One region of the Spirillospora sp. NPDC052242 genome, then DNA from elsewhere that is predicted to be linked to it. Evidence: riboswitches for the same ligand, from Rfam matches in the RefSeq annotation. Region 1 holds a riboswitch; the other holds the start of a gene.
The links. A riboswitch is a leader RNA that binds a small molecule or an ion and turns the genes downstream of it on or off. The one in region 1 is predicted to bind ZMP and ZTP.
Positions count from the first base shown of each region.

Region 2: linked by a shared signal. The riboswitch ahead of AB0L25_RS05965 (bifunctional methylenetetrahydrofolate dehydrogenase/methenyltetrahydrofolate cyclohydrolase) and the one ahead of glyA (serine hydroxymethyltransferase) in region 1 are both predicted to bind ZMP and ZTP.

Region 1 covers NZ_JBFAUZ010000044.1:72,583-75,973, forward strand. Annotated here, with positions in the region: gene AB0L25_RS30575 (class I SAM-dependent methyltransferase) at 96-923, shown strand; gene glyA (serine hydroxymethyltransferase) at 890-2,164, opposite strand; ZMP/ZTP riboswitch at 2,216-2,302, opposite strand; partial or broken gene AB0L25_RS30585 (DMT family transporter) at 2,398-3,195, opposite strand; gene AB0L25_RS30590 (Lrp/AsnC family transcriptional regulator) at 3,306-3,391, opposite strand, start outside.
Region 2 covers NZ_JBFAUZ010000005.1:119,290-122,680, forward strand. Annotated here, with positions in the region: gene AB0L25_RS05960 (FHA domain-containing protein) at 1-580, shown strand, start outside; gene AB0L25_RS05965 (bifunctional methylenetetrahydrofolate dehydrogenase/methenyltetrahydrofolate cyclohydrolase) at 637-1,485, opposite strand; ZMP/ZTP riboswitch at 1,516-1,601, opposite strand; gene AB0L25_RS05970 (GNAT family N-acetyltransferase) at 1,682-2,272, shown strand; gene AB0L25_RS05975 (hypothetical protein) at 2,269-2,448, opposite strand; gene purH (bifunctional phosphoribosylaminoimidazolecarboxamide formyltransferase/IMP cyclohydrolase) at 2,543-3,391, opposite strand, start outside.

The DNA.
Region 1 (3,391 bases):
GGCGCGGGCCGCTCAAGACCCGTCCGGAATATGGAACCGTGACGCGGTGCCGACCTGTCGATCACGGCAGGGGCCCGCGCTGGCAGGATGGTCGGGTGACCGGCATCTACGACGACCCCTGGGCCTACGAGCTGGCGTGCTCGTTCCGCGACGTGGCCGCGGAGATCGACGTGCTGCTCGCGTGGTGCGCCCGGCACCGGGCGCCGGGGGCCGCGCCCGTCCGGACCGTCCTGGAGCTCGCCGCCGGGCCCGCCGAGCACGCCCGCGGGTTCGCCCGGCGCGGCCTCGCCGCGACCGCGCTCGACCTGAACGCCGCGATGTGCGGGTACGCGGCGAAGTCGGCCGCGCGGGACGGCGTCGAGCTCGAGGTCGTCCGCGCCGACATGACCGCGTTCGCCCTGGACCGCCGGTTCGACCTAGTCGTCACCATGCTCGACTCGACGTCGCACCTGATGACGCTCGACGCGTTCGTCGCGCACCTGCGCCGCGTCGCCGCCCACCTGGCGCCCGGCGGCCTGTACATCGTCGAGATGTCGCATCCCCGGGACCGGCTGGGCGACGACGGGCCGAGCGTCGGCACCGCGTGGACGGTCGAGCGCGACGGCGTGCGCGCGTCCGTCCGGTGGGGCGAGCCCGGCGACCGGCTCGACCCCGTCACCCAGATCGCCGACGACCGCGTCACGATGACGATCGACGCGCCGGGCGGCGCCCGCACCGTCCGCGACGTCGTCCCCTACCGGTTCTGGACGGCCGGGGAGCTCGACGCCGCGATCCGCCTCGCGGGCGACCTCACGGCCGTCGCGCGGTACGGCGACTTCGGGGACGGCGCGGACGCGGTCGCCCTCACCGACCCCGAAGCCTGGCGCATGATCACGATCCTGCGGGCCGATCAGCCCGCGGGCGCCCAGCCGGGCATCGGGTAACCGGCGAGCAGCTCGCGGATCTCGGCCGCGACCCGGTCGACGACCGCGTCCGCGTCGTCCTTCGCGACGGCCTGCACGACCTCGTCGAGCCACGCCGCGACCTGCGGCATCCGCTCCTCGGTGAGGCCGCGCGTGGTGATCGCGGCGGTGCCGAGGCGCAGCCCCGACGGGTCGAACGGCTTGCGCGGGTCGAACGGGACGGCGTTGTGGTTCAGCTCGATGCCCGCCCGGTCGAGGGCCTTCGCGGCGGGCTTGCCCGCGACGCCCTTGTTCGTCAGGTCGATCAGGATCAGGTGGTTGTCGGTGCCGCCGGACACCAGGTCGTACCCGCGCTCGACCAGCGCGGCGGCGAGCGCCTTCGCGTTCGCGACGATCTGCCGGGCGTAGCCGGCGAAGCCGGGCTGCGCGGCCTCCCGCAGCGCGACCGCGATCGCCGCCGTCGTGTGGTTGTGCGGGCCGCCCTGCAGCCCCGGGAAGACGGCCTTGTCGAGCGCCTTCGCGTGCTCGGCCGTCGACATGATCATCGCGCCCCGCGGGCCCCGCAGCGTCTTGTGCGTGGTCGTGGTGATCACGTCGGCGTGCCCGACCGGCGACGGGTGCGCACCGCCCGCGATCAGCCCCGCGATGTGCGCGACGTCCGCCGCCAGCACCGCGCCGGCCTCCCGGGCGATCTCCGCGAACGCCGGGAAGTCGATCGTCCGGGGCACGGCCGTCCCGCCGCACCAGATCAGCTTCGGCCGCTCCTTCAGGGCGAGGTCGCGCACCTGGTCCAGGTCGATCCGACCGGTGTCGGCCCGCACCTCGTACCGGACGGGCCGGAACCAGGCGCCGGTCGCCGACACCGACCAGCCGTGCGTCAGGTGACCGCCCATCGGCAGCGACAGGCCCATCACCGTGTCGCCCGGCCGCAGGAACGCCATGTACACGGCGAGGTTCGCGGGCGACCCGGAGTACGGCTGGACGTTCGCGTGCTCGACGCCGAACAGCGACTTCGCCCGGTCGATCGCCAGTTCCTCCAGCGGGTCGACGTTCTGCTGGCCCTCGTAGTAGCGGCGGCCCGCATAGCCCTCGGAGTACTTGTTCGTCAGGACGGACCCGGTCGCCTCGAGCACCGCGGGCGAGACGTAGTTCTCGGACGCGATCAGCCGGATCTTCTCGAACTGCCGGCGCGCCTCGTCCTCGACGAGCCGGGCGATGTCGGGGTCGCTGCCGCGCAGGTGGGGTACGGCGGGTTCGTGCATGTCGCTCTCCGCGCTGTCGGCCGGGGCGGCGGGGCGCCCCGGTGAAGGGGGCCCGAACACCCAGGCGCGCGGTGCGCGGACTACGGTCGCTCCCCGGTGGTCGTCTCCACCTTGACTGCGCCAGTCGCGTGGACGCCATCATACCGATCCGCCCGCCGACGCGGCGGCGGCAGCGACACCACGGCGAGTCCCCCGAGCAGCAGCGCCGTCCCGGCGACCACCGGCCCGGACATGGACTCGCCCAGCACGAGCACCGCGAGGACGACCGCGACCAGCGGCTCCACGAGGCTCAAGGTCCCCGCGGTCGCGGCGCTGACCCGTCCCAGCCCGGTCACGAAGCACATGTACGCCACCGCCGTCGCCGCGACGCCCAGCCAGCCGATCAGCGCCGCCGCCCGCGGCTCCGCGAGCGCCGGCAGGGCGGCGATCGTCCAGGGCGCCAGGACCGCCCCGCCGGCCAGCAGCGTCACCGACACGGCCGCCGCCATGCCCGTGCCGCGCCCGGTCATCCGCTTGGCCGCGACCGTGTAGACGCCGAAGCAGCACCCCGCCACCAGGCTCAGCGCGACGCCCGCCGGGTCGACGCGCACCGCGCCCTGCGGCGCCATCAGCAGCGCGACGCCGCCCACCGCGCACGCCGTCCCGGCCCACCATCCGCGCCCCGGCCGGACGCCGAGCACGATCCGCTCGCACACCCCGGTCGACACCGGCACCAGCCCGAACACCACGGCCGTCGCGACGGCCGCGCCGGTGCGGTCCACCGCGCTGAAGAACGCCGCCTGGAACGTTCCGGTGGCCGCCGCCGCGGCGAGCAGCGGCCGCCACGCGTCCCGCGGGATCGCGAACGACCCGCGATCCCGCACCAGGACCAGCACGGCCAGGATCGCCCCGCCGAACAGGATCCGCGCTCCCCCGACCGCGACCGGGCCCGCGCCCGCCGCCGCGAGCACCTGCGCCGGCCCCACCGTCCCCCAGAGGACGCCCGCGGCCAGCACCAGCATCGTCCCCGACATGTCATTCCACCGGTACATGCGGACGAAGCTAGAAGGACGTACGGCCTTGATGCACAGACACCAGTCAGAAGTTCGGCTACGCCATCACGGACCGCCGGTTCTTCGGTAGCCGACGATCCCACCCGCGATCACGCGTACGACGTTCGGCGTCCGCGTTCGTCCGCCGCCGGAAGTTCGGACTGCTCGACCGGCTGAACGTGGTCGTAGACCACCG
Region 2 (3,391 bases), on a different contig from region 1:
CGTTCGGCGCGGCCCGTACGTCTACGTGGTCGACATGGGCCTGTCCCGCAATGGAACGCGGGTCAACGGCCGGCCGATCGCACGCCGCGTCCTGGAGGACGGCGACGTCGTCACCTTCGGCACCGCGCGGTGCCGGATGGGGGGCATCCCCCGGGAGGAGGTCGACCCGGACGTCGAGCTGCGGCGGGCGGTCGCGCCCGAGCTCACCCGGCGCGAGGTCGATGTGCTGACCTCGCTGTGCCGGCCCGCCCTGTCGGACGAGGCGTTCGTCGCGCCCGCCACCGCCCGCGACATCGCCGGTGATCTCGTGGTGACGGAGGCGGCCGTCAAGCAGCATCTGCTGCGCCTGTACCAGAAGTTCCGTATTCCCGAGGGTCCCAACCGCCGCACCCGGCTCGCCAACGAGGTCATCGCGATGGGCCTCGTCCGGCCGCTGCCGCCGGTGCACGTCCCGCAGGGCCGTCCCCCGATGGACGGCGGCCGCCCGCCGGGCGTGCGTCCGGAGGCGCGCCGTCCGGGGCACGGCACCGCCCACGTCACCCGCCCGGCCCCCAGCGCCGCGGGGAGGCGGGCGAGCTAGCGTTCACGGCCGCCCTCCATGGGCAGCGCAGCACCGGAGGGCGGCCGTGTTCCCGATCAGACGGAGCGTTCCGCGGCCTCGACGACGTTCGCGAGGAGCATGGCGCGGGTCATGGGGCCCACGCCGCCGGGGTTGGGCGCCACCCAGCCGGCGACCTCGCGGACGTCGTCGGCGACGTCGCCGGCGAGCTTGCCGTCGACGCGGGAGACGCCGACGTCGAGGACGGCGGCGCCGGGCTTCACCATGTCGGCGGTGATCAGGCCGGGGACGCCGGCGGCGGCGACGACGATGTCGGCGGCGCGGGTGTGCGCGGCGAGGTCGCGGGTGCCGGTGTGGCAGAGGGTGACGGTCGCGTTCTCGGTGCGGCGGGTCAGCAGCAGGCCGAGGGAGCGCCCGACGGTGAGGCCGCGGCCGACGACGGTGACCTCGGCGCCCTTGAGCGGGACGTCGAAGCGGCGCAGCAGCTCGATGATGCCCTTCGGGGTGCAGGGCAGCGGGCCGTCCTGCATGAGGACGAGCCGGCCGAGGTTCGTCGGGTGCAGGCCGTCGGCGTCCTTGGCGGGGTCGATGCGTTCGAGGACGCGCTTGTCGTCGAGGCCCTTGGGCAGGGGGAGCTGGACGATGTAGCCGGTGCAGGCCGGGTCGGCGTTGAGTTCGGCGACGGCGCGCTCCACCTCGTCCTGGGTGGCGTCGGCGGGCAGGTCGCGGCGGATGCTCTCGATGCCGACCTCGGCGCAGTCGCGGTGCTTCATGTTGACGTAGGAGTGGCTGCCGGGGTCGTCCCCGACGAGGACGGTGCCGAGCCCCACCGACACGCCCTGCTCGCCGAGCGCCGCGACGCGTTCGGCGAGGTCCGCTCGGATCTCGGCCGCGGTCGCCTTGCCGTCCAGAATCTGTGCCGTCATGCGTGTGCCTCCGCGCTGATCTCGGCTGATCTCGGCCACCCAGGCGCGCGGTGTCCGGACTGTCGATCGCTCCCCGGTGGTGATCCACCTTGCCCGCGCCAGTCGCGAACACCCATGGTAACGGGCCAGTGGGGTGCGGAAATCGGCGCCGAGTGGCCCTGCCGGGCGGTGGTTCGCGGGGCATACCGTTCCCGGTATGGAGTGGTTCGACATACCCGTCTTGTCCGGACGTCACGTGCGGTTGGAGCCGTTGACGATGGAGCACGCGGACGGCCTGTTCGCCGCGGCGGCCGATCCGGAGACCTGGACGTGGCTGAACGAGCCGCGGCCGCGCGACGTCGAGGACATGCGGGCGTCCGTCCGGCGGGCCATGCGGGGCAAGGAGCAGGGGCTGCGGCTGCCGTGGGCGCAGCTCGACGTGCGGACGGGCGAGGTCGCGGGGACGACGTCGTACTACGAGGTGTCGCCGAAGGACCGGGGCCTGTGCATCGGCTACACGTGGCTCGGCGCGCGGTGGCGGCGGTCGGGGATGAACACGGAGTCGAAGCTGCTGCTGCTGGAGCGGGCGTTCGACGAGCTGAAGGCGGTGCGGGTCGGCTGGCACACGAACGTCCGGAACGAGCGGTCGCGGAACGCGATCGAGCGGCTGGGGGCGGCGTTCGAGGGCGTCCACCGGAAGCACCGGGTGATGCCGGACGGGTCGTTCCGGGACACGGCCGTGTACGGGATGACCGACGACGACTGGGCCGAGGCGGGCCCGGCGCTGCGCGCGCGCCTGCGCGATTAGGCGTTCTCGTCCTCGGAGCGGCGGGCGAGGACGCGGTCGGTGCCGTGCCAGCCGAGGCGGGCGGCGAGCATCGCGGCGAGCGCGGCGGCGACGAGCCCGATGACCTGCCGGGCGTCCAGCAGGAGGGCGTTCGCCTGGGAGACGGCGCTCAGCAGGAGCATCGTGAGGGTGTCCATGGTGCCTTCCGTGAGGGGCCGGGACGAGGTTACCCGCGGGGAAACGTAAAACGGCCCGGCGGCCGGGGGGCCGCCGGGCCGTCTTGTGCGCCCGTCAGTGGAAGAAGTGCCGGACGCCCGTGAAGTAGAGGGCGATCCCGGCCTTCTCGGCCGCCTCGATCACCTTGTCGTCGTTGACGGACCCGCCGGGCTGGACGATCGCGCGCACGCCCGCGTTCGTCAGCACCTCCAGGCCGTCCGGGAACGGGAAGAAAGCGTCGGACGCGCCGACCGCGGCGGCCGCGCGTTCCTCGCCCGCCCGCGACACCGCGAGCTTGGCGGAGTCGACCCGGTTGACCTGGCCCATCCCGACGCCGACGGTGGCGCCGTCGGCGGCCAGCAGGATCGCGTTCGACTTGACGGAGCGGACCGCGCGCCACGCGAACGCCAGGTCGCGCAGGGTGGCCTCGTCGGCGGCCTCGCCGGTCTTCAGCTCCCACCCGGACGGGTCGTCGCCGGGGGCGTCGACGGCGTCGACGCCCTGCAGGAGCAGGCCGCCGTCGATGCGGCGGTACTCGGTCGCGCCCTTCGGGGCGTCCGGGCAGACGAGGAGCCGGACGTTCTTGAACCGGTCCTTGAGCACCGTGACGGCCTCGTCGTCGAACCCGGGGGCCACGACGACCTCGGCGAAGCTCTCGGTGACCTGCCGGGCCATCTCGGCGGTCACCGGGCGGTTCGCCGCGATGACGCCGCCGTACGCCGACAGCGGGTCGCAGGCGTGCGCCTTGCGGTGCGCCTCGGCGATGTCGGCGCCGACCGCGATGCCGCACGGGTTGGCGTGCTTGATGATCGCGACGGCGGGCTCGGCGAAGTCGTACGCGGACCGGCGCGCGGCGTCGGTGTCGACGTAGTTGTTGTACGACATCTCCTTGCCGTACAGCTGCTCGGCGCCCGCGAGGCCGGT